DNA from 3 places in the Mesorhizobium sp. M1217 genome. Region 3 is predicted to be linked to each of the others. Evidence: predicted binding sites of a transcription regulator. Region 3 holds the regulator's gene; each other region holds the start of a gene.
What was found. The regulator PhoB, encoded in region 3, activates phosphate uptake and scavenging genes when phosphate is short. The targets are predictions, from matches to a motif close to TGTCATNNANCTGTCAT.
Positions count from the first base shown of each region.

Region 1: NKH37_RS11915 (esterase-like activity of phytase family protein) is a predicted target of PhoB. The motif match lies at 5,781-5,797, and genes of this name have one in related genera.
Region 2: NKH37_RS09425 (LTA synthase family protein) is a predicted target of PhoB. The motif match lies at 5,796-5,812, and genes of this name have one in related genera.

Region 1 covers NZ_JAMYMA010000006.1:68,654-78,917, reverse strand. Annotated here, with positions in the region: gene NKH37_RS11935 (TMEM175 family protein) at 1-222, opposite strand, end outside; gene NKH37_RS11930 (MFS transporter) at 377-1,585, shown strand; gene NKH37_RS11925 (MATE family efflux transporter) at 1,595-3,067, opposite strand; gene NKH37_RS11920 (L,D-transpeptidase) at 3,267-4,055, shown strand; gene NKH37_RS11915 (esterase-like activity of phytase family protein) at 4,203-5,681, opposite strand; gene NKH37_RS11910 (TIM barrel protein) at 5,928-6,917, shown strand; gene NKH37_RS11905 (sugar ABC transporter substrate-binding protein) at 6,959-8,017, shown strand; gene NKH37_RS11900 (sugar ABC transporter ATP-binding protein) at 8,074-9,600, shown strand; gene NKH37_RS11895 (ABC transporter permease) at 9,617-10,264, shown strand, end outside.
Region 2 covers NZ_JAMYMA010000004.1:396,294-406,557, forward strand. Annotated here, with positions in the region: gene NKH37_RS09395 (cyclopropane fatty acid synthase) at 1-24, opposite strand, end outside; gene rplI (50S ribosomal protein L9) at 177-761, opposite strand; gene rpsR (30S ribosomal protein S18) at 1,037-1,285, opposite strand; gene rpsF (30S ribosomal protein S6) at 1,285-1,785, opposite strand; gene NKH37_RS09415 (pilus assembly protein TadG-related protein) at 2,250-3,197, shown strand; gene NKH37_RS09420 (vWA domain-containing protein) at 3,194-3,790, shown strand; gene NKH37_RS09425 (LTA synthase family protein) at 3,830-5,755, opposite strand; gene fabD (ACP S-malonyltransferase) at 6,002-6,967, shown strand; gene fabG (3-oxoacyl-[acyl-carrier-protein] reductase) at 7,028-7,765, shown strand; gene NKH37_RS09440 (acyl carrier protein) at 7,953-8,189, shown strand; gene fabF (beta-ketoacyl-ACP synthase II) at 8,224-9,486, shown strand; gene mltG (endolytic transglycosylase MltG) at 9,580-10,264, shown strand, end outside.
Region 3 covers NZ_JAMYMA010000002.1:72,741-83,004, reverse strand. Annotated here, with positions in the region: gene NKH37_RS03045 (hypothetical protein) at 1-122, opposite strand, end outside; gene NKH37_RS03040 (DUF2865 domain-containing protein) at 456-1,448, shown strand; gene NKH37_RS03035 (hypothetical protein) at 1,540-1,893, opposite strand; gene pstS (phosphate ABC transporter substrate-binding protein PstS) at 2,555-3,616, shown strand; gene pstC (phosphate ABC transporter permease subunit PstC) at 3,676-4,662, shown strand; gene pstA (phosphate ABC transporter permease PstA) at 4,666-5,517, shown strand; gene pstB (phosphate ABC transporter ATP-binding protein PstB) at 5,514-6,317, shown strand; gene phoU (phosphate signaling complex protein PhoU) at 6,350-7,057, shown strand; gene phoB (phosphate regulon transcriptional regulator PhoB) at 7,074-7,763, shown strand; gene NKH37_RS03000 (ROK family protein) at 7,773-9,017, opposite strand; gene xylF (D-xylose ABC transporter substrate-binding protein) at 9,304-10,264, shown strand, end outside.

The DNA of each region.
Region 1 (10,264 bases), on a different contig from region 3:
CACGCGGCCGTCAACCCGCTGCACGGTATGGAACATGTTGTGCAAATTGTTCCAGTAGATGCCGACATTGATAAAGGACAGCACATAGCTGAGGAATATCGGCCAGAGTGGTGCCAGCGCGGAAAAATCCTCGCCATGCGGCACCTTCAATTCCAGCACCATGATGGTGATGATGATGGCGACCACGCCATCGGTGAATGCCTCGACCCGTCCTTTGCCCATGAATCTCCCCTGACAATCCGCTGAGGTTAAAAGAGGATCTCGCTCAGCGCCATCGGCAAAGCTGCCAAACTTGTCAGGAGCAAGTCGGGAAGGGGGAACGGCTGACGCGAAAAAGGCGTTTGGTGTCAGATCCCGAACAGCAAAAGGTCGAAAAATGACAGCTCACGCTCAAGTCATGACGCGCGATCACGAACTCGGCGGCAGCGCCGCAGCGGCTGCCGTGGCTGCCATGATCGCGGCTCTTTTCGCCGGCAGCACGGCGCTGACGCCGCTTTACATCATCTACAAGCAGGTCTTCGGCTTCTCGCAGATCACTTTGACGCTGGTCTACGCCGTCTATGTCATCGGCAATCTGGCAGCGCTGCTGATGTTGGGCCGTGTGTCCGATGTTATCGGGCGCCGTCCGATGGCATTGGCCGGGATGGCGGTGGCCGTCGTCAGCGCGGTGTTTTTCCTGTTCGCAGAAAATGTCGCGTGGCTCGACATCGCCCGGATTTTGAGCGGATTGGGAATTGGCGTCGGCGCCGGGACTGGGACGGCCTGGCTCGCCGAATTGCTCTCGGCCAACGACAAGTCACAGGCGGCGACGATTGCCACCAGCACCAATTTTCTCGGCCTCGGCATTGGTGCGCTGGGGGCCGGGTTGCTCGCAGAATACGCACCTTGGCCGCTCAGGCTGATATTCGTCGTCCACCTGGCGATGCTAGCGATCGTAACCCTGCTGATCTGGCGTACGCAGGAAACCGTTTCGCGGCCGGGAAAACTGGCTGACGTCTCGATGCGGCCGCGGCTTTCCGTGCCTGATGACATCCGCGCAAATTTCGTTGCGCCGGCGGTGACCGGCTTTGGCGCGATGGCGCTCGTCGGCTTTTATGCGGCACTCGCGCCGAGCATCCTGGCGCAGCAACTGCAGGTAGCCAACCATGCGGTAGCCGGCGCTCTGTTCTTTGAATTGTCGATCGTGGCGGCCGGCACCATTGTGGCGACGACGCGTCTTTCGAGCCGGGCCGCGATGTTTGCGGCACTTGCGCTGATGATCCCCAGCGTCGCACTGATCGTTGCGGCGCAGGTCTTCGCCTCGATGGCCATCATGGTCGCCGCAAGTGCTCTGTGTGGCGTGTCGGCAGCGCTCGGCTATCGCGGCGGCTTGCAAGTGGTGAACGAGATCGCGCCGGCGGACCGGCGCGCCGAAGTGGTATCGGCCTTCTTCATCTGCTGTTTTTGCGGCAACGCGCTGCCGGTCATCGGCATCGGCATCCTGTCGACCGTGGCAAGCGCGACCGTGGCGAGCCTGGCCTTTGCCGGCATGATTGTCGTCTTTTCCCTGGTGGCGCTCGGGTTTGGCGCGAAATACGCGCGCTGAGCCGGCCTTTCAGCCGTTCGGCGTCTCGGGCGAAAGATGCGCGCGCTGGCGCGGCACGCCGAGGCCGGTATCCGGCGGTTCGCCGGCAGCCGGCCGGCTCTCGATCATGTGCACGCTGCGCCAACGGCCGAAGCGATAATAGGCCGTGGCCAGCACGAGCGAGGTTATCGAGCCGGCCGGAAAGCTCCACCACAACGCTTCCTCACCGATCGCACTTCGAAAGAAATAGGCGAAGCTGGTGCGCACCAGAAGTACCGAGATCACCAGGATGATCAGCGGCGGCATCACCGCGCCCGTGGCACGCACAGTGGCGAAGAGCACGATGGTGATGCCGAACAGGATGAAGGACCAGGATGCGACCTTGTTGATGTGAGTGGCGATGTCGATCGCTGCACTGTCGCTGCTGAGGAAGAGGCTGAGCACCGCGCGATCGAATACGAACAGCAGCGCGACAAGCACGCCGGTAAGCACAAGGTTGAAGCCGACGCCGGACGCGGCGATGCGGCCGATCCGGTCCCAGCGCCCGGCGCCGACATTTTGCGCCGCCATGGACGAGACCGCGGCGCCGATGGCGAGCGCCGGCATCTGGATATAGGTCCAGAGCTGGGCGGCTATGCCGTAGGCAGCCGCGACCTGCGAGCCGTAGGCATTGACCATGCCCGTCACAGTCAGCGCCGCGGACGAGACGACGATCATCTGCAGGCCCATCGGCACGCCCTTGAAGACGACAATGCGCAGCAGCGCCGGGTCCGGCCGCAGCAGAGCAAGATTGGCGCCGGCCAGCCGCAGCGGGTGCTTGCGCGCATAAAGCACGATCAGGATGGCAAGCACGCTTACCGTCTGGCCGATCAGCGTCGAGGTGGCCGAGCCGGCGATGCCGAGTTCGGGGAACGGGCCGATGCCGAGAATAAGCAACGGGTTCAAAATGACGTCGAGCACGACGGCCAGCGCCATGAATAGGAAAGGCGTGCGCGAATCGCCGGCGCCGCGCAGCACCGTCATGACGAAGGACAGCAGGTTCATCATCGGTACGGCGAGAAAAATGATACGCAGATAGGAGCGCGCCAGCGGCAACGCATCGGCCGGCGTGCCGAGCGCATTGAGGATTGTATCGACCCAGATCCAGCCGCAGACCGCGAACACCACCGAGACAAGGAAGAAGAAGGTGGCGCTGGTGCCGACGATGCGGCGGGCTTCGGGCAGATCGCGGGCGCCGACCGATTGCGCGACCAGGATGGTCGCCGCCATGCCGATGCCGAAGACGGTGCCGAGGATGAGAAACAGCACGAGGTTGGCATTGGACGTGGCGGTCAGCGCCGCTTCGCCGAGGAAACGACCGACCCAGACGGCATTGATTGAGCCGTTGAGCGACTGCAGAACATTGGAGCCGAGCACCGGCAGGGCGAACAGCAGCAATGTACGCGGGATAGGTCCACTGGTGAGGTCGCTGGTCCGCCGGCGTGCGGGCATCTTGTCGTCCATGGCAGGCAACTCGGCGAAGGCTTATCTTGAGTCCGGTCCGCAATGATTGCCGATTTAACGAGACAGGTCGACGCAGCGTTGCGAATTCCGCCTGGCGTGCCTTGATCCAATCATGTTCTCAAAGCTTCCGGAATCGTATATTGATCCTGCACGCGTGGGGCCGCATCTTTCCTGGATCTCATGGGCAAGCCGGGGGTTCATGTCCGATATTCCGCTGTTTTTTGAGCGCCTGAACCGGCGTGCGTTTCTTGGTGCATCCGCTTTGGGCGCGGCCTCCGTGGCTCTTTCGGCGTGCACCACGACGGACGTAGCGGCGCCGCCAGTGACCGCGGCGCCAAGCGATCCGGCTTTCGGCGATGCCGCAAGTATGTATGCGGCGCGCGTCGACGAGGGCTATCAACTGCCGGCAATCCCGGTAGCCAAGGTCGATCCGAAATTCGTGCGCCAAATCGTGTCCGATCCGACCGGAGAAAAACCCGGCACGATCGTCGTCGATACCTCCGAGCACTTCCTCTATCTGGTGCGCGACGGCGGCAAGGCAATTCGCTATGGCGTCAGCCTCGGCAAGGCCGGTTTCGGATGGACCGGCAGCGCTGTGGTTCAGGCGAGGAAGAAGTGGCCGGTCTGGACGCCGCCGCCAGAGATGATCCAGCGCCGGCCGGAACTGGCGAAATACAAGGACGGCATGCCGCCCGGCCCGCACAGCCCGCTGGGCGCACGCGCGCTATATCTCTTCCGCGACGGCAAGGACACGATGTACCGGCTGCACGGCACGCCGGAGTGGGATTCCATCGGGAAGAACGCTTCCTCCGGCTGTGTGCGCTTCATGAATCAGGACATTATCGACCTCTACAGCCGCGTCGACGGCGTCGCGCCGGTCTTCGTGCGCCCGAACCTGTCGGCCGCCGGGAAGATCGCCGCCGTGTCGGACAGGACGGCCGAGCCGATCGATGCGGGCGTGCCAAAGGACGCGGAGATGTTGAGGTAAGTGCCTTCGACGGATCGTCAGTCTTAGGTTTTGCAAACCCACTAGAACACAATCCTTGTGCCGGCGAGCCGCAACTGAAGGGCCCGACCGTTCGATCGTGCTAGGCAGGCGGACGCGTTCGGCGCGTCCGCCTGCCTGGGGGTGTCGCTACTTCCCGGCGAGGCCTGGAAGCGTGACCTGATAGACCAGGAACATCGTGTCGACATCGGCGCCATCTTCGGCCTTGTAGGCCGCGCCGACCTGGAAGCCGTCCTGGGTGAGAAAGTCATTGTCGTTGGCGACGAACAGGAAATAGTCGTCGGGCCGTGTTGGATCGAGGACGCTCACCACCGACATCGCCTCCCACTTCTCCGAAAGGTTGTTGCGGTCATTGGGCGCGCCATTGTGCAGCCCGAAGCGGCCGAGCTCGGTCTTGTCGTTGATGTCGATGAACGGCGTCAGCTTGGCCGGCGTCACCGAGGGATCGAGCTCACCTTTGGGCGCAACCGGCTTGTCCTTGTCGAACTCGGTGCCGGCGATGTCGGTTGCCGCCGACACATCGACGACGCTGATCTCGCGATAGAGCGAGGTGTCGCCCTTCACCCCCTGGCCGTTGCCGCTGTCGCGCGCCAGCATCAGGAAGGTCTTGTCCGACAGAGCCACGATTTCGCTCTGCGCGGCAATCTTGGTCTTGCCCTTGGCATCGGTGAACACCGGCAGCGGCACAACATATTCATGCGCAAGCTTGAGTTGGGCCGGATCCGAGGCATCGTAGACCAGCGCGCGCGTGTTCTGGCGCGTCGAAGCGGAATCGCCGCCATCCTGCCTGGGGGCCGATTGCAGCACCGCGATCAGGAACTTGCCGTCGGGCGTCAGTGCCATGCCTTCGAGGCCCTGGTTGTTCTGGCGGCCGGTTTCGGGATCCTTCGGATCTGGGTCTGCCGCGCCAGGTCCCGGATTGTTGGACGCGAAGTTCGGCGTTCCATGACGCATCGGGACAAGCGCCGCCGGTGGCTGCGTTGCCGACATCAGACGCCCATCGGCGGAGAAGTGGTAGATGTTCGGACCATATTCGTCCGAGATGAACATGGTGCCGTCGGGCAGCCGCACGATCGCCTCGTTATCGAGCGCGAGCTTGCCGTTGGCTTCGGGCAGGATCGGCATGTCGTCGGTCGCTGCGCGCACGCCGTTGAGCGGATCTAGGCCGGTTGCATCGATGCCCTTGTCGTCGGTCAAAAGCATGGTGTCGGCTAGCGTTGCCTTGAGGCCCGACTGTTCCTGGCCGGCGGCTGGCACTGCACCCGGCGCGATCGGGGCGAACTCGAGGGCGATCGTGTTGAGGCGCGGACGGTAATCGGTGGTGCCGACGACATTGTAGCCGCGGTCCGGCAGCAGCCATAGCGAGCCCTTGTAGCCATCGGCGCCATGCGTCCAGCCGGCAGCGTCAATCGCCATGCCCGAGCCGGAGCCAAATGTCTCGCCGAACCTGTCTTTCTGGCTGGCCGGGATGCGGCCGACGCCGACCAGGCCCTTGTTGACGAAGTTGGCGCCGCCGACGGTCGCGGCGTTTTCTGCCAAGGCCGGACTCAAGGCGGTGAACATCGCGAGCGCGACAGCGAGGGGCGCGGTTCGGTGCAGGTTTTTCATGGATATCCTCTTTGAGACAAAGCTGCCGGGATCTGAAAAGCGCCGCGTCGCATCGAGAATGCCGCGAAAGCCTTCGGAGAAGCGATCTAGGACGCGAACATGATACTTGCGTGACAGTGCTGCGCTTGCCTGGCCTCGTGTGGTCGCAACTGGCCTGTGCATGGCGAATCGTTGCTATCGAAAGAGCAATTAACAACTTTACAAATAACCATTCTTGGGTGAAGTTATGACAATGAAAGGTCACCGATGACAGTCTGTCGTTTCGCCACCCGCCTCAATTCCTTTGCCTCGCGGCCACAGGCCGAGTGGCCTGATCTTGTTGGTAAACCGTCCATGCTGCAAATGGCGGCGCGTGCGGCGAAGGTTGCGGAATTGACCGATCTCGACCTCAACTTCCCCGATCATGTCGATGAAAAACCTGCGGAAATGGCGCGCAAACTCAGCGATCTCGGGCTTTCCATCAATGGCTTCGCCATGCGCTACTACTCTAATCCGGCCTTCAAGCTCGGCGCCTTCACCAATCCGGATCCTTCCGTTCGCCGCGAGGCCATCGACCTGACCAAGGCCGGCATCGACGCCGCGCGCGAGGCCGGCGCCAGCCTGATGACATTGTGGCTCGGGCAGGATGGCTTCGACTACGCCTTCCAGGCTGACTACGCAACACTCTGGCAGCACGAAATCGATGGCATTCGTGAAGTAGCGGCGCATGATCCGGGCTGCCAGATTAGCCTTGAATACAAACCCAACGAGCCGCGCTCCTACAGCCTGATGCCCGATGCGGCGACGACATTGCTGGCGATCCGCGAGATCGGCCTGCCCAATCTCGGCGTGACGCTCGATTTCGCTCACGTGCTCTATGCCGACGAGCAGCCGGCTTTCGCTGCCGCCCTCATAGCACGGCACAGCAAGCTGCTCGGCGTGCACCTCAACGACGGCTACGCCAAGCGCGACGACGGCCTGATGGTCGGTGCCGTGCACACGCTGCAGACGATCGAGCTGCTCAGGCAGATCCGCCGCGACGGCTATGCCGGGGCCATCTACTTCGACACGTTCCCCGACATGACCGGGCTCGATCCCGTCCACGAATGCGAAGTCAACATCGCCACCGTCAAGCGCATGCTGCGCGTCGTCGAGCGGCTGGAAAAGGACAACCGCCTGTCAGCCGCCGTCGATCGTCAGGACGCGGTCGCGTCGCAGGCCATCATCCAGGAAGCCATGCTCGGGCCGGACAGCTGAGGCCGGCGCCATCACCGTTTTTCAACAAGGGAGGAAAGACCATGAAATTTCTGCTCGTCACCGCTACCGCTGCCCTGATGACGCTGTCCATCGGCTCGGTGTTTTCCGCGGATCTCGCGCCGCTCAATTCCGACACCGAGAAGGATCGCATCGACTGGTCGCAGCTCGAGGCCAAGTTCGGGGCTTTCCCCAAGCTGCCCGAGGGCACCAAGGCGGGTGCGGTCTCCAAGACGCTGACCAACGAATACTGGCGCTCGCTGGGTGAGGGCTACAAGTCGTTCGGCGACCGCATCGGCGTGCCCGTCGTCTACCAGGCGGCGCAGAGCGAGGGCGACCAGCTCGGCCAGCTCACCATCGCCGAAGGCCTGGTCACGCAAGGCTACAACGTGCTGCTCGTTTCACCGCAGACCGACTCCAATTTGCAGCCGATCATGGAACAGGCCAGGGCCGCCAACGTGCCGGTGGTCAACGTCAATGACGCGGTCATCCCGCAGGCCGAGTACTATGTCGGCAATGTCCAGCGCGACAATGGTGTGCGTGTCGCCAAATGGTTCATCAAGAACCGGCCGGATGGCGGCAAGGTTGCCATCGTCGAAGGCCAGGCTGGCGTCTACGCCGCCGTCCAGCGCACCGACGGCTTCAAGACCACAATTACTGAAACCGGCAAGTTCGAGGTCGTCGCCAGCGTGCCGGGCAACTGGGATCGCCAGACCTCCTACGACGCGGCCACCAACATCCTGCAGCAGCACCCCGACCTGATCGGCTTCTATGCCAATAATGACGGCATGGCGCTGGGCATCGTCGAAGCGGTCAAGGCGGCCGGTCTGCAGGACAAGGTGGCCGTCTTCGGCACCGACGGGATTTCCGACGCTTATGCCTCGATCCGGGCCGGCGAGCTGACCGGTACCGTCGACAGCTTCCCGGTGCTGACCGGCGAGGTGGCGCTGGAATCGGCGCTGCGACTGGTGGCTGGGCAGAAGCTGCCGCGTGTTGTTGCCACCCCGCAGGCGCTGATCACCAAGGACAATGCCGACCGTTACTCGGGCGGCGGCGACGCCGTGCGCAAAGCGCTGCTCGAGGACGCGGCAGCAGGCCAATAGAGCAGGGCGGCGGGTGCCGGCCTTGGGTCGGCACCCTTGCTTGGAGAACCGAAGCAATGTCAGCGCGGCTGCAATTCGAGGGCATTTCCAAGCTGTTTCCGGCCGTGCGGGCGCTGAGCGACGTGTCCTTTTCGGTCGGCGCCGGCGAAATCCATGGCCTGCTTGGCGAGAACGGCGCCGGCAAGTCGACGCTGCTGCGCATCCTGTCGGGCGTCTACCGGCCGACAGCGGGAAGCGTTTTCATCGACGGCAGGCCGGTGACGCTGAACAACCCGGTCCAGGCGCGGGCCGCGGGCGTCGCGATGATCCATCAGGAATTACAGCAGGTGCCACGTCTCAGCGTTGCCCAGAACATGTTCCTGGGCCATCCGCTGACGCGCGGCGGCGTCTTCGTCGCACGGCGCGAGCAGGAGCGCCGCGCTGCGGAAGCCCTGGCCGCCATCGACCCGACCATCGATCCGGCAGCCCCGCTTGGCTCGCTGAAGGTGGCGCAGCGGCAAATCGTCGAGATTGCCCGGGCGCTGCTCGACCGCGCCAGGATCGTGGCGATGGACGAGCCGACATCGAGCCTCACGCCGAGCGAGTTCGAACGGCTGGCCGAAGTGATTGCGGGCCTGGCGCGCGACGGTGTCACGGTCGTCTATGTCTCGCACAAGCTGGATGAGGTGTTCGGCATCTGCCAGCGCGCCACCATCATGCGCGACGGTGTCGTGGTCGAAACCGTTGATCTCGCGCAGGTGTCGGAAAAGGCCGTCGTTTCGATGATGGTCGGCCGCGAACTTGCGCAGGAACAGCACCGCTCGCATGCTTCCAGCGAGATCAGGCTGAGCGTGCGTGGCCTGGCCTCGGCGACCAAGGTCCATGACGTTTCGTTCGACCTGCATCGCGGCGAGGTGCTGGGCATTGCCGGCCTGGTCGGCTCGGGCCGCACCGAGCTGCTGCGATTGCTGGCCGGCGCCGACCGGGCGTCATCAGGCACAATGGAGATCGACGGCAAGGCGATAAAACTTTCCAGTCCGCGCGGCGGCATCGCCGCCGGCATCGGCCTTGTGCCGGAGGAGCGCAAGCGCGAAGGCATCGTGCCGTTGCGGTCGATCTCCAGCAACATGGCGCTGGCGTCGATGGGCGTGTTCGCGCCGCGCGGCGTCATCGACCACCGCCGGCTGAAGCGCGTGGCAGCCGAGAAGATGAAACGCGTCAATCTCAGACCGTTCCTGCTCGACCGGCCGATCCGCCTATTCAGCGGCGGCAACCAGCAGAAGGCGATCATCGGCCGCTGGCTGGCGGCGGGAACGCGGATCCTTCTGTTCGACGAGCCGACGCGCGGCATCGATGTCGGCGCCAAGGCGGAGATCTACCACCTGATCGAGGAGCTCGCCGCCGAAGGCCATTCGGCAATCGTCGTTTCGTCCGAGTTGCCCGAGGTGATCCGGCTCGCCGACCGGGTGCTGGTCATGCGCGACGGCACGGTCGCCGCCGAACTGGGCCGCGCAAGTCTCAGCGAACAGGCGATCGCCGCGCATGCCATACCCCAAACGGAGATTGAGGCCGGCAAGGCGCAAGGCCGTCGGGCCGGTGCATAACGGACAGGACCAGCGGATGACCGATATAACCCAACACACAGCAGCGCGTCCAAGCGCAGATTTCCTGCACCGGTTTTCGGTGCGCGACGCTGGCACGCTGATCGGCCTGGTGGTGATCCTCGCTGTCTTCGGGGCGCTGGTCCCCGGCTTCTTTGCCGAGCGCAATTTGATCAACATCCTGCAGCAGTCGAGCATCAATGCCTGCCTGGCGTTGGGCATGACGCTGGTCATCATCTCGGGCGGCATCGATCTGTCCGTCGGGCCGACGGCAGCTCTTTCGGCAGTCATCTCGGCCTCGATGCTGGTTGCCGGCGTGCCGTTTCCGCTGGCCATCGCCGCCGGCTTCGCCATCGGCCTTGCCTGCGGCCTGCTCAACGGCGTGCTGGTCGCCTATGTCGGGCTGCAGCCCTTCATCGTCACGCTGGGAACGCTCAGCACCTACCGGGCGCTGGCGCTGATCTATACCGGCGGCAATCCGGTGCTCGGCCTGCCTGCCGGCTTCCGTGCCATCTTCAATGGCTCGCTGTTCGGATTGCCGTTGGCGGTCATTATCGTGGCCGTGGTCGCGCTGATTGCCTGGATCATCCTCAAGAAGACGCCGTTCGGCGAATATCTGCTCGCCGTCGGCGGCAATGAGGAAGCGGCCTATATAGCCGGCGTGCCG
Region 2 (10,264 bases), on a different contig from region 3:
AACGCGCTTAAGCAGAATATTCATGACCAATTGTCCCCTCTCGGCCAGACATGCTGTCCTATTCTGCATCAAGATATAGGGGTTCGAAAAGTTCCATTTGGCATAAAAATGCCCGGGTGCGAGGCCCGGGCATTGGTCCAGATAGGTATTAGCCGACGAATGCCGGCGAACAACGATCAGCCGTTGTCTTCGCCGCCCTCGAACTCCGCGTTCGGATCGAAGAAATTTTCCGGCCGCGCATTGTCGTTGATGTCTTCGCCGTAGATGGCTTCGGCGGTGGTCAGCGTTTCGCCCTTGGCCTGGCGCTCGGCTTCGTCGGCCGTGCGGGCAATGTTGAGCGTGATGGTGACCTCGACTTCCGGGTGCAGCGCGATCGCCACGTTGGTGACGCCGATGGTCTTGATCGGCTGATTGAGAAGGATCTGGTTGCGGTTCACCGAAAAACCTTCCGCCGTCAACAGCTCGGCGATGTCGCGCGTCGACACCGAACCATAGAGCTGACCGGTCTCGCCGGCCGAGCGCACGGCGATGAAGCTCTTGCCGTCGAGCTTTTCAGCAATCTGCGCGGCCTCGGACTTGCGCTCCAGGTTCCGAGCTTCGAGCTGGGCGCGCTGTCCCTCGAACTTCTTCTTGTTACCTTCGTTGGCGCGCAGCGCCTTGCCCTGCGGCAGCAGGAAATTTCGGGCGAACCCGTCCTTGACCCTGACGGTGTCGCCCATCTGGCCGAGCCGGGAAACGCGTTCGAGAAGAATGACTTCCATGGTTTTGTTCCTTCGGTTGGGCGCCTATCCTCAGGATCGGCGCCGAATTGTCTGGAACAGGTCAGGAAGCTGGGGCGTCGCCGCCTGTGTCGCTGTCCTGCCTGTCGCGGCAGTTAGGATCTCTTGTCGAAATCCAACCCGGGATTTGGTGTTCGATCCAGCTACGCCCGTCGTGGCCGGTGAAAAAAGCGGGCGGCGAACCGCCCGCTGGCTAGACCATGATCCCGAAAAGTGAAAACCGGTTTTCGGATAAGATCATGGTCAACTAATCAGTCTTAGCGGACCACGTAGGGCAGCAGGCCGAGGAAGCGGGCGCGCTTGATCGCCTTGGCGAGTTCGCGCTGCTTCTTCTGGCTGACGGCGGTAATGCGCGACGGCACGATCTTGCCGCGCTCGGAAATGTAGCGCTGCAGAAGCCGCACGTCCTTGTAGTCGATCTTCGGCGCGTTGGCGCCGGAGAACGGGCAAGTCTTGCGGCGACGGTGGAAGGGGCGCCGGGTTGGGATCTGGTTGATGTCGACCATTATTCTGCGGCTCCTTCAAAGCCTTCGCGCGGACGGCGCGGGCCACGATCGGCCCCGCCATCGCCGAAGCTGCGCGGCGGACGATCACCACGGTCACCGCGATCGCGGTCGCCGAATGAGCGCGGGCCACGATCGCCACGGTCGCGGTCGCCGAAGCCGCCGCGTTCCGAGCGCTCTTCGCGCTTCTGCATCATTGCCGACGGGCCTTCCTCATGCGCATCGACCTTGATGGTCAGGAAACGCAGCACGTCCTCGGACAGGCCCATCTGGCGCTCCATCTCATTGAGCGCGGCCGGCGGGCAGGTGATGTCCATGAGTGTATAATATGCCTTCCGGTTCTTGTTGACCCGGTAGGTGAGGGACTTCAGTCCCCAGTTCTCGACCCGGCCGACGGACCCGCCATTCGCGGTGAGGACGCCCTTGTACTGTTCGACAAGTGCATCGACCTGCTGCTGCGAGAGGTCCTGCCGGGCAAGAAACACATGTTCGTATAGAGCCATAGTGTTCGTGCCTTTCTTCGTTTCTCTCCCGGTTCCCGGCGGCAAAAGCCTCTGCAACTTCTCTGACCCGCAATCCTTGTGAAGACGGGGAAGAAAGGAGCATGACGAGACGGTCGAGAGCGGAGACACGGGAGGCGGAAGCGCTTCTGGCTCCACGCGAAGGTTTCGAAAACCTCCGGCCCTCCGTTCAGCCCCCAGCAAGGACCGGCAGATTGCGGGCGTCTATACAGGAATTTGACCGCAAAGCAAGGCCAAACGACAGGCCAAACGGCTCGACTAGCGCCCTACCTTCCAGAGCACAACGGACCTCGATGGCAAGGTTTTACGGATTTCCTGAAACCTGACCTTAACCATCATGCGAAGTTCCCCGTGCCGGCGGGCGTGGTGGCAACCCGCCGTTCATCATGCGAATGCAAAACGAAACAGTTCGCGCGCGGCCGCCAGCAAGGCGGTTTGGGGGTAAAATGCTGTTCGACAAGTTCTGCCGTTCGAAGAGCGGCAACTTTGCCCTGATGCTGGCGTTCGGGTTGCCTGCGGTTCTGACGGCCGTCGCCTTTGCCGTGGACGTGTCCACCTTGATGAGGGCCAAGGTCAGCTTGCAGAACGCGCTCGATGCCGCGAACCTTGCATCTTCGCATCTCGGCGACATCGAGGCCACGCGCAAGGACATGTTCGACCGCTATTTCCAGACCAATGTCGCCGGCCACAGCGAGTTGAGGAACGCCGAAGCGACGCTTACCGTCGAAAGGGGCCTCAATTACATCCAGACAAAGGCTGTCGCCGCGGCGGACGTCAACTTGAACTTCGCTTTCCTGTTCGGCAACGACAAGCGCATCACGGTCGATGCTGGCGCCGTCGAATCGACCAATCAGCTCGAAGTCGTACTGGTGCTCGACAATACCGGGTCGATGGCCAGCAACGATCGCATCGGCGCATTGCGGACGGCGGCGACGGGCTTGATCGATATGCTCGAAGCCGCGAAGTCGCCGACACGCAGCGTACGTGTCGCAGTGGTGCCGTTCGTCACCGCGGTCAACGTCAAGGGCGAGGACTACGATCCGTCCTGGATCGACATGGCCGGCAAATCGCCGAACAATGGCGCCAATTTCCCCTTGGTCGGCGGCAAGCGCATCACCCATATGGACCTGTTCAAGCAATTGGGCGTCGAATGGAGAGGCTGCGTCGAGGCGCGGCCCGGAACCAACAATGTTTCCGACCGCCCGACCAAAACAAACCGGACACCCTGTTCGTACCTTATTTCGCGCCGGACGATCCAGGTAACGCCAAAAATCCGAACAGCTCCTATGGCAATTCGGCGACCGGCTACAATAATTCCTATCTCGACGATACGGTTATCACCCTGCTTCCCGGCCTCACCGGCGACATCGCGAAGTACAGTGTTTCGACGATGAAGCTGATCAACGACAAGAAAGGCCCCCTGACCATCGGCCCAAACCGGGCCTGTCCGACGCCGATAGTGCCGCTGACCGACGATTTCGACAAATTGCGTAAGGCCGTCAGTGAGATGATCGAATGGAACGGCTCGGGGACCAATGTTTCGGAAGGGTTGTCATGGGGGATGCGGGTACTCTCGCCGGAACCGCCCTACAGTGACGGCGCGCCGTTCAGGGCGTCAGGCACGACCAAAACGGTGCTGCTGCTCACCGACGGCGAAAATGTTGTCTATGGCGCGAAGGATACGCCACAGAAGTCGGACTATGGTTCTTACGGGTTCCTGGCTTCGGGTCGGTTCGGATCCAGCGACCAGACCGCGGCCGCGCGCAATGTCGACGACTGGACAACCAATGTCTGCAACACGTTGAAGAAACAGGACGTGCAGATCTTCACAGTACTGCTGCAGGCCGACACCGCAGCCAACCGCAAGCTCTACGAGGCCTGCGCGTCGTCGCCGTCGGATTATTACCCGACCAACGACGTCAGTCAGCTCGAAAGCGTCTTCCTGAAAATCGGAAGCTCGATTTCGCAACTGCACTTGACGAACTGAACGACGTCAGTCGCCCAACGGCCGTTCCGCCGCCGCTGCTCAACTCGTGTGCGCAGCCACTTTGCCTGTGGTTTCGGGGAAGAAGTCGGGCGCCGCATGGCGCTTGCCGAACATCATGTCGTACTGCAGCAGACGGAAGTCGCGGATTGCCGGGTCGATCTCTTTCTGACGCGACCAATCGGGGGTGGCGTCGCCCGCCGGTGCCAACAGCAAATTGCGGTCGATGACGCGGTAGTGCTCCCGCAACTGGCCGAGGAAGCCGGTATAATAGGGATGACTGATGCCGGCAGTCTTCAGGATATGGTAGGGCAGGAAGGCTGGGCTGACGGCGCCGAGATCCTCGGCCGGGCCGCTGCGGTTCGACCAGACGATCAGCGGCGTCTGGTGATGCAGCAGCATCTGGTCGGCCGCCTCCTTGCGCGGCGCGACATTGTCCTTCATGAAACCGGTCTCGACGTAGACCGGCCCAAGCGGCGGCAGATGGTCGCCGAAGAAGGCGATGACCGTCGGCCGCTGGCGTTTCTTCGCCCATTCGATCAGCCGCTCGAGGCCGCGGTCCGCGTCGGAAGAGCCTTCGGCGTAGCTCAACAGCGATTCACGCGCCCATTGGCTGATCGGCGCCTGCACCTTATGGGTCGGATTGTTATAGCGATACGGCTCATACGGCCCGTGGTTCTGCAGGCTGACGGCGAAAAAGAACACCGGCTCGGCGCTGGTATCGGCCTCGTGGATGATCTCGTCGGTCATCGCCGCGTCCGACGCGAGCGGTCCGCGTTTTTGCATGGGCGGCAACGTCTCCTCGGACTTGAAGTCGTTGAAGCCGAAATCGGCATAGACGGCTCCCCGGTTCCAGAACCAGTTGGTGCCGGGGTGGATGGCGCGTGCCCGATAGCCCTGACTTTTCAGGAAGGTCGCCAGTGACGGGGTCGGTGTCCGCACATATTGCTGGTAAGGAATACTGCCCGCCGGCAGGAAGGCGTTGGAAAAGCCGGTCAGGGCCTCGAACTCGATGTTGGCCGTCATGCCGCCGAATTCGGGCGAGAACATGTAGCCCGTGCGCAGTGCCCGCACATTGGGGATAGGGTCGGGCGTGATGGTGACGCCGGGCAGCTTGGTCGGATCCCAGAAGGATTCGCTCATGACGACGATGATGTCGGGCTTCTCGGCGGGTACCGAGACCGTCACCTGCGGTTTGCCGATCGCTTCGATCGCCTTGCCGGAATAGCCGGGCGGCGCCGAGACATGGGCCATCGGGACGTTCAGCGCGAATGCGAGCGCAAAACCGTTCGAGGCATAGTTTTCCTTCTGGTCCCACATGATCGGGATGATCTGCAGCCGGTCGCGCGTCCATGAGAAAGTGGCATAGTCCATGATGGAGACGAAGAAGGCGATCAGCGGCACTGTCAGCGTCAGCCGGGCAAGGCGGCCCTTGTGGCTGAGCGCCGGAACGCGGCGGCGCCATAGCCGCCAGCCATAGACGAGAAGCGACAGCCCGCCGACGATGCCGATCGCCAGGGCAATGGCGGTTCCCGGGCGATCGCGTACCAGGAGCGGCATCAGCGCCACGATCTGCCGGGAATAGAGGAAATCGGTCGGATAGAGCGGATCGCCGAGATAGAGCGACTTCTGGTGGCCGACGAACGCCAGCGACAACGTCAGCGGCGCGAGGATCATCAGGCTCTGATGGCTGCGGCCGAGCACGGCGTCGAGCCCTATGAGGATCAACGCAAAAATGATGATTGTGGTCCAGCCGGGTTTGAAGGGCTGCAGAAAGAAGTCGATGGTGCCGGCAAAGTTGCCGCGCACGATCAATTCGATAGCGAACACCAGGATGGCCGCGGCCAACAGGCTGATGAAGCCATAGCGGATGACAGGCCATTTGCGCCCTGGCAGATAGCCGGTGGCCGGATCGCCTTCGAGAAACTGTGGCGCGGCCTCGGCTGCGCTCTTCTTGGTCTTTGCCACTGCGATAGTTCCCCGGCCCGCAACAAAAGCGTCACTCGACTGTCATCGAACTGTCACGCAAAGCTAGCGCCTGTGGCGGAAATAAGAAGAGCCAGCAAACAAATCGTGAGCGGTTTTCATCATGAGTGATCGCCAAAAAGCCTGCCGAAACAGGCACTCGGCCGACGTTGCGCGGTCAAGGTTGGACTTGACTTGGCCGCACGCCTTGCGTCACAGGCAACGAGAACCAGCAGCTGGGAGCCGCCGATGGCCATCGCATTCACCTTTCCGGGGCAGGGCAGCCAGGCTGTCGGCATGGGCAAGGACCTTGCCGATACCTTTGTTGAATCGCGGCGGATCTTCGAGGAAGTCGATGATGCGCTCGGCGAAAATCTATCGAAGCTTATCTGGGAAGGCCCGGAAGAGACGCTGACGCTGACCGCCAATGCCCAGCCGGCGCTGATGGCGGTGTCGCTTGCCGCAATCCGGGCGTTGGAGGCGCGCGGCTTCTCCCTGAAAGGCAAGGTCACCTATGTCGCCGGCCACTCGCTTGGCGAATATTCGGCACTTGCGGCCGCCGGTTTCGTTTCGGTCGCCGACGCCGCCCGACTGTTGCGCATCCGGGGTAACGCCATGCAGGCGGCGGTACCGGCCGGCGAGGGCGCCATGGCGGCGATCATCGGGCTGGAACAAGCCGACGTCGAAGCCGCCTGCGCAGAGGCTGCCCAAGGCGCGGCCAAAGATCCCGCGCAAGCCTTGGTTTGCCAGATCGCCAATGATAATGGCGGCGGCCAGCTGGTAATCTCCGGCGCCAGGTCGGCGGTCGAACTGGCGGCGAAGCTATGCACGGAGAAGGGCGCCAAGCGGGCGCTCATGCTGCAGGTTTCGGCGCCCTTCCATTCGGCATTGATGAAGCCGGCGGCCGAGATCATGCGGGAGGCACTGGCCGCCGTGACGAAGAGTGCACCGGCCGTGCCGCTGGTCTCCAATGTTACGGTGACCCCGACGAGCGATCCCGACGAGATCGCCCGCCGCCTCGTCGAACAGGTGATCGGGCGCGTGCGCTGGCGCGAAACGGTGGAGTGGTTCGGCGCGAATGGCGTTGCGACGCTATATGAAGTAGGCGCCGGCAAGGTTCTGTCGGGGCTGGCGCGGCGCATTAACCGCGATATTGCCACCAGTGCAATCGGATCCGCGGCGGATGTCGAGGCGGCGCTGGCGGCGCTTGCATAATCAACTGGCGATTTGACCCCGCTCCGTGCGAAGGGTGTTCGCTCAGATCAGGAGACAAAAATGTTCGAATTGACCGGCCGCAAGGCGCTCGTCACCGGCGCATCGGGGGGCATCGGCGAGGCGATCGCCCGCGTGCTGCATGGCCAGGGCGCCATCGTCGGCCTGCACGGCACGCGTATCGAGAAACTGGAGGCGCTGGCCGCCGAACTGGGCGACCGGGTCAAGCTGTTTCCGGCCAATCTTTCCAATCGCGACGAGGTCAAGGCGCTTGGCCAGAAGGCGGAGGCCGATCTCGAAGGCGTCGACATCCTCGTCAACAATGCCGGCATCACGAAGGACGGGTTGTTCGTACGCATGGCTGATGCCGACTGGGATAGCGTGATCGAGGTCAACTTGACCGCCGTGTTCCGGCTGACCCGCGAGCTTACCCATCCGATGATGCGGCGCCGCCATGGCCGCATCATCAACATCACTTCAGTGGTCGGCGTCACCGGCAATCCCGGCCAGGCCAATTATTGCGCCTCCAAAGCCGGAATGATCGGCTTTTCCAAATCGCTGGCGCAGGAGATCGCCACCCGCAATATAACCGTCAACTGCGTCGCCCCGGGCTTCATCGAATCGGCGATGACCGACAAGCTCAACGACAAGCAGAAAGAGGCGATCATGGCGGCGATCCCGACGCGGCGCATGGGCACGGGCGCCGAAGTCGCCTCTGCCGTCGCCTACCTCGCTTCCAATGAGGCGGCCTACGTCACCGGCCAGACCGTTCATGTCAATGGCGGCATGGCAATGATCTAACACTTGGGAAAACGCTTCATTCCGTCTTGGATGCACGGGATTTTTCGTGTAATGCCGCCCGCAACCCGGCGGTTCGGGCAAAAACCGGTCCTGTTCCGCTGCGTTTCCGGCAGGACCATCTTTCAGCTTGATTAGCGGCATTCTGCCCGCTAACGAAGACAGACAACCAAAAGACGAGGATGCCCAAATGAGTGACACCGCAGAGCGCGTCAAGAAGATTGTCATCGAGCACCTTGGCGTCGATGCCGACAAGGTGACGGAGCAGGCGAGCTTCATCGATGATCTGGGCGCGGACAGCCTCGACACGGTCGAACTTGTCATGGCGTTCGAAGAAGAGTTCGGCGTCGAAATCCCCGACGATGCGGCCGAGACCATCCTGACTGTTGGCGATGCGGTGAAATACATCGACAAGGCCTCGGCCTGACGCTATTTGCAGTCATCACCGGGGAGGACCTGCGATGAGGCGTGTCGTCGTCACGGGCCTTGGGCTGCTTTCGCCGTTCGGCATGGGCTTCGAGCACAGCTGGAATGAGCTTCTGACCGGCCGCAGTGCAGCCAAGCGCATCACCGAATTCGAGGTGGAAGACCTTGCCTGCAAGGTCGCCCACGTCATTCCGCGCGGTGACGGCTCCAATGCCACTTTCAATCCTGAAGCCGTTCTCGAGCCGAAGGAACTGCGCAAGATCGGCGACTTCATCCTGTACGGGATCGCGGCCGCCGACGAGGCGCTCAAGGATTCCGGCTGGCAGCCGAAGACGCATGAGGAACAGTGCGCCACCGGCGTGCTGATCGGTTCCGGCATCGGCGGCATCGAAGGCATCGCCGAGAATGCGATGATCCTCAAGGAACGCGGTCCGCGCCGCATCAGCCCGTTCTTCATCCCCGGCCAAATCATCAACCTCGTGTCCGGCCAGGTCTCGATCCGGCATGGGCTGAAAGGCCCCAACCATGCCGTCGTCACCGCTTGCTCGACCGGTGCGCACGCCATCGGCGATGCCGCCCGGCTGATCATATGGGGCGATGCCGACGTTATGGTCGCAGGCGGCGCCGAAGCGCCGGTGACGAGGCTTTCGATCGCTGGGTTCGCGGCTTGCCGCGCGCTCTCCACCGACCGCAACGACGCGCCGCAAACGGCCTCGCGCCCCTATGATCGCGATCGCGACGGTTTCGTCATGGGCGAGGGCGCCGGTGTTGTCGTGCTCGAGGAACTCGAACACGCCAAGGCCCGCGGCGCCAAGATCTATGCCGAGGTCACCGGCTACGGCCTGACCGGTGACGCCTATCACATCACCGCGCCAGCCGAGGACGGCGACGGCGCTTTCCGTTGCATGACGGCGGCGCTGAACCGGGCGAAGCTGACGCCCGCCGATGTCGACTACATCAACGCCCACGGCACCTCGACCATGGCCGATACGATCGAACTCGGCGCCGTCGAGCGGCTGGTCGGCAACGCCGCCTCGAAGATATCGATGTCGTCGACGAAATCGTCGATTGGCCACCTGCTGGGCGCGGCTGGTGCTGCCGAGGCGATCTTTTCGATCCTCGCCATTCGCGACAACATCGCGCCGCCGACCATCAATCTCGACAATCCGGAGCGCGAAACGGCGATTGACCTTGTGCCGCACAAGCCGCGAGCCCGGCAGATCGACGTGGCGCTGTCCAACTCCTTCGGCTTCGGTGGCACCAACGCCTCGCTCGTCTTCCAGCGCTACAATGGCTGACCGCTCCGCCGGTTTGCGTCTGCCGTCAATTTTGCCATATTCGCCCCTACTCTGCCCGAGGGGATTCGTCGCAAGATCAATTGGTAGGGCGCTATGAACACAAATCCGGCCGATAACGGGGAATTCGAGCAACGGGCAGCAACCCCCGGCCCGATCGTGCCGAAGACGGCCAGCGAGGCGTTGCGGCCCGAGGCCGGCACGCCGCCGCCGAAGCGCTCGCGTGCCTCGCGCAGCCAGTTCGTCGTGTTCATGAACTTCGTCATCTCTTCGGTGATGCTGATGGTTCTGGCGGCAGGCGTTGCGCTGTATTTCGGCAAGCAGGAATTCAACGAGCCGGGCCCGTCGGCCAATGGCGACACTTTCCTGGTCAAGCCGAATAGCGGCGTCCAGGAGATCGCCGACCAGCTTGAGCGGCGAGGGCTGATCAGCGACGCCCGCATCTTCCGCCTTGGCGTACGCGCCTTCGGCAATGATTCCGCCCTGAAGGCTGGCGAATACGAGATCAAGCCGCAGGCTTCGATGCACGATATCATGGAACTGCTGAAGAGCGGCAAGTCGGTGATGTATTCGCTGACCATCCCCGAGGGGCTGACGGTCGAGCAGGCACTGCAACGGATCGCTGAGCAGGACGCACTGGCCGGCGATATGCCGTCGACCACTCCACCCGAGGGCAGCCTCGCCACCGACACGCTGCGCTTCACCCGCGGCGCAACACGCCAGCAGATGGTCGACAAGCTTCTGGCCGACCAGAAAAGACTGGTCGACGAAGTCTGGCAGC
Region 3 (10,264 bases):
AGATAGCACTCCAGCAAAAGCCTCTGCTCGTGGTCGAGCGGCCTCGGTGTGCGTTCATGGTCCAGCCCAAGTGAATGGAACAGATTCCTGGTCAGGCCCGCGACAGTGAAATGAATCGACATTTGCGGTCTCCTCCTTTGGCCGCTCAACGCCGAACTTGGGGCTAAGGTTTCAGCAACGGCCGGCCGGTAACGCCGGATTGATCGCGGTGCGGAACCGGCCGGGTGCTTCAAACTTCGCCGTGGCGCGAGTTCGCCGGCGTTGCTGCCGGTTCGTCTCAATCTTGAAATAAAAATGTAATATTGAATTTACGCCAGTGGATATAATACACTAGAACTAAAGTCTCTGGTGGCGGGGCGGTCTACTTCAATTAGGTAAAACTGATTTAGCCAGTACTTATCCATAGTCGACAAAGAAATCCTGTTCTCGGCGCAACAAGGACAATGGTCGCTCCAATGACGCGCTTCTGGCTTCTCACGATTCTGATGCTGGTGTCGGCAATAGCCGTTGCGCTCGGCACGTCCTCCTCCTATGCGGATAGCTGCGGCGCGATCAGGAGCCAATTGCTTTCGGCGGGGCGTGGCGCCGGGACCAGCCCCGAGCTTGCCCAACTACGCCGGCAACTCGCCGCGATTCAAAGGCTGGAGAGACAGCGCCGATGCACGGCGAAAACGGCCGGGTTCTTCTTCAACCCCTGCGCCGACCTCGTAAGCAGCAAGGCGGAGGTGCAACGGCAGATCGCCAGACTGTCGAATTCGGGCAGGGACACCTCCGGCCTGAAGGCCAGGTTCGTCGCGCTGGGCTGCGCCGCCCCCGCTGCCAAGAAGCAGCAGGCGCAGCAAGACCAGCCGCCGGCGCAGCAGCGCACAGCACCCAAAACCCAGTCCGCAGGCGCAACAATGGGTGGCAATCGGATGCTGTTTTGCGTTCGCTTGTCGGACGGATATTTCTTCCCCGCGCCAAAATCGCAGTTCGCCAAGAACGACGATCTGAAGGAAACGGTCGATCAGTGCCGCTATATCTGCGACGATGCCGGCGTCGAACTCTATACGCTGAGCGATGCCACCCGCGAGACCGAAGAGATGATCGCGCTCGAGACGCAAAAGCCCTATGTGGAGCTTGCGACCGCCTTCAGGTACCGCGACGACGCGAACTTCAAGGCCTGCGACGTCAAGCGCTATTACCAGCGCGTCGCCGAACTCAGGGCACGAACCGTGACACCGGCCAACATGAGCAACGCCATCATTCCGTTGCCGACGGCAAAGCCGGATTTTGGCAGCGTCGCGGAAATTCCTGAATCCGGGATCGAAACCGCCGGTACCGCTCTCGCAGGGGCAAAAACGCCGGTTGCCGAGGTGCCAGGGGCTGCCCAGCATCAGTCGGTCGAAAGAGCGATCGGCGCGCGGCCGGTGAGAGTGGTCGGGCCGGCCTTTTTCCCGGCGGACTGACCAGGGCGGGCGATGTCCCGAGACGGCGAACGGCTGGCCGGATAGCCGCTTCAAGGCCTACAGCCGCACGTATCGACCGACGGCCGGTTGGTTATTCGCAGACCATGCGGGCCCGTTTGCCGGGCAGGCTGACATTCCTGCAGGTGAGCGGCTTCGCCGGCTCCGATGACAGCATGGGCGGGTTGGCGACGACCTTCCTTCGTGGCGCTGCAACGGAAGCTGCGCTCCTGCGCACCGCCGGCCTTTTCGGCGTTTGAGGCGCCACAGGAAAGACATCGGTCTCCAGCTGCGACTGTTCGGCTTGCGCCTGCGGAGAAGGCCGGTCCCAGAAACGGCGAACATCGAGCGGCTTGGGAATGATCACGGTGCCGTCATAGCTGCGCGCGCAGCCGGTTCCCAGAAGCAGCGCCAGGCACAGGAAGACAGGCAGAATCCGTCGAAACATCAGCAACACCCCTGCAAGCTTATAACGCTGCTTCGGCCCAACCGACAACCGGCGGAATAGTGCAGAGGGAGTAGGTAAGGTGAAGTAGAAATCGCCGCACTTCCAGTCGAAGGCCCCGCTCGAAAGATCGATCGCCGGGTCGGGCGCGGATGGAGGTCCAGCGCGAGGCGAATTAAAACCTTGCGATTCGTCACCGCTTCCAGCGTAAGGCCATGGTGCGATCGCACCATACCCAATGGCGCGCTCAGTCGCGACAATGGGATATTCGAAGTTCCGCTCCTCCAGTTACGGGCGGGAGCAGCGACCGCCGGCAAGAAACAGGGTCAGATTTACCCCAACGGACCTGTTTCGGCGATGGCGCGGCCATGACACGTTCTGGCTGCATGCAACGCGCTCCCGTCCGGCTTTTTTCTTCTCAAGGTCAGTGGCTGCTATCGTCGAGCGGACAAAGCCGGCCGGAATTCACGCAAGCTGCTGATTCCAGCGGCAAACCGCGGCCCATGCCGACAAAGCCCGCGGCCGTTCCTTCTTAACCCGGCTGGACGACGTTACCGGAGCGACATGAAACTGTCATGCGACTGTAATAATCGGGGGCTATTGGCCTCAGCGGGCGCCGGAGGAATGGCGCCGAGAGACCATATTCCGAACAGGAGCAGGCCACATGAGACATTTCATCCGCTCGGCGGCCGTTGCGATTGCAATGGCTGCGGCGACGACTACCCTCACCCTGTCCGCCGCGCTCGCCGCGGACATCTCCGGCGCCGGCGCCACCTTCCCCTACCCGATCTATGCGAAGTGGGCCGACACTTACAAGAAAGACACCGGCATTGGGCTTAACTATCAGTCGATCGGTTCCGGCGGCGGCATCAAGCAGATCAAAGCCAAGACCGTTACCTTCGGCGCTTCTGATGCGCCGCTGAAAGGCGAAGAGCTTGAATCGTCCGGATTGGCTCAGTTCCCGATGGTGATGGGCGGCATCGTTCCCGTCGTCAACCTCGAAGGCATCAAGCCGGGCGAGTTGGTTCTCGACGGCCCGACGCTGGCCGACATCTTCCTCGGCAAGATCACGAGCTGGGATGACGAGGCGATCAAGAAGCTCAATCCCGACGTCAAGCTGCCTTCGCAGGCGATCGCGGTCGTTCACCGTTCCGATGGGTCGGGCACGACGTTCAACTTCACATACTACCTCGGCGACGTCAGCGCGGACTGGAAAGAAAAGGTCGGCGTCGACAAGGCCGTGGAATGGCCCGTGGGCATCGGCGCCAAGGGCAATGAGGGCGTTGCCAACAACGTCTCCCAGACCGGCGGCGCGATCGGCTATGTCGAATACGCCTATGCCAAGCAGAACAAGCTCACCCACACCGATATGATCAACAAGGACGGCAAGAAGGTCGAACCCACCGCGGCGGCATTCTCGGCGGCAGCGGCCAATGCCGACTGGAGCTCGCAGCCGGGCTATGGCGTCATCCTCGCCAACGAGCCGGGCGCCGAGTCCTGGCCAATGACGGCGGCGACGTGGATCCTCCTGTACAAGAAGCCGGACGACGCGGCGACCACCGGCGAAGCGCTCAAATTCTTCGCCTGGGCATACGACAAGGGCGACGAGATGGCCGGCGAGCTGGACTACGTTCCGATGCCCGACAAGGTGGTCGAGAGCGTCAAGGCCATGTGGGCCAAGGAAGTCGTCGGCAGCGACGGCAAGCCGCTCTACTCGGCTATGTAATCTCCTCCAGGGAGGGCGTCGACGGCGCCCTCCCTGTTGCCTTCAATCGCGAGGACCCAATGACCATCGCTTCCGATGCCATGCTATCATCTGCAGCCCGGGCCAGGGAAGCTACGGTGCGGCGCTTCGCGCTCACAGACGCCATATTCCGCGGACTCACCCGCGCTTCCGCAATTCTTGTGCTGGTCATCCTCGGTGGTGTCGCAATCTCGCTGTTTGCCGGCTCATGGCAGGCCCTGTCGTCCTTCGGGTTCTCTTTCCTGACGACTGAAAGCTGGAATCCGGTAACGGAAAAATTTGGCGCGCTGGCGCCGATCTACGGCACGCTGGTCACGGCGGCCATCGCCATCCTGATCGCGGTTCCGATCGGCATCGGCATTGCCGTGTTTCTCACCGAACTCTGCCCGCGCCCGCTCAGGCGCCCGATCGGCATAGCGGTCGAGCTGTTGGCCGGCATTCCCTCGATCATCTACGGCATCTGGGGCCTGTTCGTGTTCGCGCCGTTCCTGCAGACGACGATACAGCCCTTCATCATCAACATCTTCCACGGCGTGCCGGGACTATCCAGCCTTTTCGCCGGCCCTCCTTACGGCATCGGCCTTCTGACCTCGGCGCTGATCCTCGCCATCATGGTGCTGCCCTTCATCACCTCGATCACCAAGGACGTCTTCGATACGGTGCCGGCGGTGCTGAAGGAATCGGCCTACGGCATCGGTTGCACGACCTGGGAAGTGACCCGGCGCGTGGTCATTCCCTATACCCGCATCGGTATCATGGGCGGCGTCATGCTTGGCCTCGGCCGCGCGCTCGGCGAAACCATGGCGGTGACCTTCGTCATTGGCAACGCCCACCGCATCAGCGCCTCTCTGTTCGCGCCGGGCACGACGATCTCGGCGACCATCGCCAATGAGTTCACCGAGGCCGACGGCGATCTCTACACCTCCTCTCTGGTTTCGCTCGGCCTGATCCTGTTCGTCATCACTTTCCTGATCCTTGCCGCCGCCCGCTATATGCTGATGCGGATCGACGCCCGTACGGGAGTCTGACCGATGTCGACATCCTCATCGCTCCACAGCCGCCGCAAAGCCAGAAATTCGGTGATGATGGCGCTTTGCGTCGTCGCCGCCGGCATCGGGCTTGCCTGGCTGGCGCTCATTCTCGGTGCACTGGTCTATAAGGGCACAGCCGGGCTTTCGTTCGCGGTCTTCACCGAGATGACGCCACCGCCAGGCGAGGCCGGCGGCCTGCTCAATGCAATCGCGGGCAGCCTGCTGATGACGATCATCGCCGTTGTCGTCGGCACGCCGATCGGCGTGCTGGCGGGAACCTACATGGCCGAATATGGGCGTTTCTCGCGCATCACCACCGTCGTGCGCTTCATCAACGACATCCTGTTGTCGGCGCCGTCGATCATCATCGGCTTGTTCGTCTATGAACTGATGGTGCGGCCAATGGGACATTTCTCGGCCATAGCCGGCGCCGTTGCGCTTGCCATCCTGGTCATTCCGGTGGTCGTGCGCACCACTGAAGACATGCTCAACCTGGTGCCGAACGCGTTGCGTGAAGCCGGCGCCGCGATCGGCGCGCCGCGCTGGGTGGTGATCCGCTCGGTCGCCTACCGCGCCGCATTGTCCGGCATCGTCACCGGCATATTGCTGGCGATAGCACGCATTTCCGGCGAGACGGCGCCGCTGCTCTTCACCGCGCTCAACAACCAGTTCTGGAGCAGCAATATCAACGCGCCGATGGCCAGCCTGCCGGTGACCATCTTCCAGTTCGCTCTCAGCCCTTATGAGGAATGGCAGCAACTGGCGTGGACCGGCGCACTCATAATCACCCTGACGGTTCTGGGCTTGAGCATCCTCGCCCGCAGCCTTACCGGACGCAGAGAGGACAGATGACACAGATGTTGTCCCCGGACATGACGATGACCGAAACGGTCGCCGAGAAGACGAAGATCGAGGTCAAGAACCTCAACTTCTACTACGGCCAGAGCAAGGCGTTGAAGGACATCACCTTGTCGCTGCCCGAGCGCAGCGTCACTGCCTTCATCGGCCCTTCGGGCTGCGGGAAATCGACGCTGCTGCGTGTGTTCAACCGCATCTACGAACTCTACCCGAAGCAGACAGCCGAGGGCCAGGTGCTGCTCGACGGCAAGAACATTCTCGACCGCTCGCAGGACCTCAATCTCCTGAGGACCAAGATCGGCATGGTGTTCCAGAAGCCGACGCCGTTCCCGATGTCGATCTACGAGAACATCGCCTTCGGCGTCAGGCTTTATGAGAATCTGGGCAAGTCCGAAATGGACGGCCGCGTCGAACAAGCGTTGAAGCGGGCCGCGCTGTGGGGCGAGGTCAAGGACAAGCTCAACGCCAGCGGCTTGAGCCTGTCAGGCGGCCAGCAGCAGCGGCTTTGTATTGCCCGCACCGTGGCCGTGAAGCCGGAAGTCATTCTGCTCGACGAACCGGCTTCGGCCCTCGACCCGCTGTCGACTGCCAAGATCGAGGAACTGATCGACGAATTGCAAGCCGACTATACGATCGTCATCGTCACCCACAACATGCAGCAGGCGGCGCGCGTGTCGCGCCAGACCGCCTTCATGTATCTGGGTGAACTGGTCGAGTTCGACCGGACCGAGAAGATCTTCACGTCGCCCCGCGAGAAGCGCACGCAGGACTACATCACTGGCCGCTTCGGCTGAGCCGTTCCGATCATGCATATGAGGACAGGACCATGGGCGAACACACAGTCGCTTCTTTCGACGAGGATCTCGAGCAGATCAGCAAGCTGATCCGCGACATGGCCGACCTCGCCGGTTCGATGGTCGGCGGGGCGACCAAGGCCCTGTTGAATTCCGACAACGTGCTGGCGCAACGCGTCGTTTCCGACGACGCCATCATGGATGCGCGTCAACGCGAACTGGACGACCGCGCCATCACCCTGATCGCCAAACGCCAGCCGATGGCCCACGATCTTCGCCATGTGGTCGGAGCGATCCGCATGGCGGGCGACCTCGAACGCATCGGCGACCTTGCCAAGAATATCGCCAAGCGCGTGAGTGCGGTCGGCCTCAGCGCCACGCCGCGGGACCTGTCGCATTCCATCGACGCGATGGCGCAGCTGGTTCTCATCCAGGTGCAGGGTGTCATCGAGGAATATGCTGCAGGCGATGCGGCCGCGTTGGCCAAGCTGCGTGCCGCCGACGAGCGCATCGACGTCAAATACACGTCCGTGTTCCGCGAGCTGTTGACCTACATGATGGAAGATCCGCGCAACATCACCGCTTGCACGCACCTGCTGTTCTGCGCCAAGAATCTGGAGCGGATCGGCGACCATGTCACCAACATCGCCGAAAATGCGTATTATGTGCTGACCGGCGAGCAATTGCCGGTCAATCGTCCGAAGCAGGACGAAACGACAATGTCCGCACCGGTGACATGATGGGGGTGCCCAGCCGATGATCGCACCACGCATAATGGTGGTGGAGGACGAGGAGCCATTGGGTGTGCTGCTCCGCTACAATCTCGAATCCGAAGGCTACCAGGTCGAGGTGGTGACACGCGGCGACGAAGCCGAGATCCGTTTGCAGGAGAATGTGCCCGACCTTTTGGTGCTCGACTGGATGATACCAGCGGTTTCCGGCATCGAGCTCTGTCGTCGGTTGCGGGTGCGCCCCGAAACCGAGCGGCTGCCGATCATCATGCTGACCGCGCGCGGCGAGGAGAGCGACCGGGTGCGCGGGCTTTCGACCGGCGCCGACGACTATCTGGTCAAACCGTTTTCGACACCGGAATTCATGGCCAGGGTCAAGGCGCTGCTGCGGCGCGCCAAGCCGGAAGTGCTGTCCAGCGTGCTGAAGGTCGGCGACATCGTGCTCGATCGCGAATCGCACAGGGTCTATCGCAAGAAGAGCGAAATCAGGCTCGGGCCGACCGAATTCCGGCTGCTCGAGTTCATGATGCGGCATCCGGGCCGTGTCTTCTCGCGCAGCCAGTTACTCGATAATGTCTGGGGCGAGACAATCTACATCGACGAACGCACCGTCGACGTGCATGTCGGGCGGCTGCGCAAAGCCGTCAACAACGGCCGGATGCCGGATGTCATCCGCACCATCCGCGGTGCCGGCTATGCGATCAGGGAAGATTGACCCGCCTGGTCAGGCTACGTTCTTTCTGACGCTGGGCCTCATTTGCGCGCCCGGCGCGAAAATCTCCTGGTCGACGAAGCTTAGCGCCCGCATCGCGCAGCCTTCGCGGATCAGCGGCAATTCGTTCGGCTCTGTATCGAAGGAGATCGAGCCCGAATGCTGGCCGCCGGCGGTCTGGGCGATTGCCTTCCGCAAGGCCGGCTCGATCAGATCGAAGGCGGCGGCACTGGCGCCGACCATCGCGACCGGTGCCGGATCGATCAGCGCGAACAGCGAGCCGAGACCGAAACCCAGCGCTTCGCCGGCCTTGCGGTAGGCCTCGCGTTCCGGCCCATCTTTCTCGCGCGCCCGGGCCGCCAGTGCTCGCATGTCGGCGTCGCTGACGTCGGCGATCGGTTCGCTTTCTTCGCTCATCTGCCTGGCGTTGCGCCAGATGGCGTAGTTGCCGGCATAGGCCTCGATGCAGCCGCGCCGCCCGCAACGGCAGAGCGCGCCGCCCGGACGATGGATCATGTGGCCAAATTCGCCACCCGAGGAATGCGTCCCGGTGAACAGTTCGCCCTTCAGCACCAGCCCCATGCCGATGCCATGCGAAAGCAGGATGGCGATGAAGTCGTCGCGATAGCGATCCGGATTGCGCCAGCGCAAAGCCACCGCCATCATGTTGCAGTCGTTCTCCACCGTTGCCGGGATGCCGAATTCGTCCTCCAGCATGTCGGCAAAGGCGATGTCGGTCTGCGGCGTGATCGGCGACCACAGCATGGCGCGTGCAGGGGAGTCGGTAATGCCCTGAATCGCCAGGGCGATGCGGGCGACACTGCGGACGTCAAGGTCTGGATCCTGCAGCCGGCGCCGGACGATGGCCATGCATTCACGGATCAGCTCGTCGCGCGGCATGGTCAGCGTGTCCAGCCGGCGCTGTTCCTCGGCGACCACCTGTCCCGTATAGTCGATAATGGCGGCCGACAGGAAATTCAGCGACAACACCACGGTCAGCACCGCCGCCGCTTCCGGGTTGAGGGCGAGGCCGACCTGCGGACGACCGCGTTTCAACGAAACGGGCTCACTTGCCTTGCTCTCGGCGAGGATGCCTTCCCGTATCAGGTCGGAAGAGATCGCCGATATGGTCGAATGACTGAGGCCGGTAGTAGCTGCGATCTCAGTACGCGATGGCTGGCCGGCCCGGCGCACCGCCGAGATCACCATCGCCCGGTTGCGCCGGCGCAAATCGTCATGGCGGATTCCGACCGACATTGTTTTGCTTTCCTCCCGGTTGCCGCGGCCGCTCATGAACCGGAAGCCGTCGGTAATGTCCGACAAATAGTGTCGGACGCAGGCAAATAGTGTCAGATGCAGGTGGCGCTGTCATCGTTTATTCCGACGCTCGAAAAAACTCGCAGAGTCATCAAAATCCATCAGAATCGATGTTGACAGCAGCCGGAGATCGGGCCAGTATTTTTTCGAGGCTCGAAAAAATTAGAGCTTCTAAGCTGGTCTTTGAGCCAATTGGTCACGCCGTACGCGGCGCAGGGAGGATATGATGAAGAAATTCACGACCGCCATTCTGGCGGGTGTCGCCATGACGCTGGCGCTGGCGTCGGTGGCGCAGGCTAAAGACAAGGTCATCGGCGTTTCCTGGTCGAACTTCCAGGAAGAGCGCTGGAAGACCGACGAGGCCGCAATGAAGGCGGCCATTGAGGCCGCAGGCGACAAGTATATTTCCGCCGACGCACAGTCCAACCCCGGCAAGCAGCTCACCGACGTCGAGAGCCTGATCTCGCAGGGCGCCAGCGCACTGATCATCCTGGCGCAGGACGCCTCGGCCATCGGGCCGGCCGTGCAGAAGGCACTGGACGAAGGCATCCCGGTCGTCGGCTATGACCGGCTGATCGAGAACAAGGACGTGTTCTATCTGACCTTCGACAACAAGGAAGTCGGCCGCATGCAGGCCCGCGAAGTCTTCAAGGTGAAGCCGGAAGGCAACTACGTCTTCATCAAGGGTTCGGGTTCCGATCCGAATGCCGATTTCCTGTTTGCCGGTTCGATGGAGGTGCTGAAGGAGGCCATTGACGGCGGCAAGATCAAGAATGTCGGCGAGGCCTATACGGACGGCTGGCTGCCGGCCAACGCTCAGAAGAACATGGAACAGTTCCTGACCGCCAACGACAACAAGGTCGATGCCGTGGTCGCCGCTAATGACGGCACTGCCGGCGGCGTCGTCGCCGCGCTGACGGCGCAAGGGCTGGCCGGATCGGTTCCGGTTTCGGGCCAGGACGGCGACCACGCCGCGCTGAACCGCATCGCGCTCGGCACACAGACCGTGTCGGTGTGGAAGGATGCGCGCGAGCTCGGCAAGAATGCCGCCGAGATCGCCTCGCAACTGGCCGACGGCAAGCAGATGACCGACATTGCCGGCGTGAAGGATTTCACCACGCCCGGCGGCAATACCGTCAAGTCGCTGTTCCTGACCCCGGTCGCCATCACCAAGGACAACCTCAACG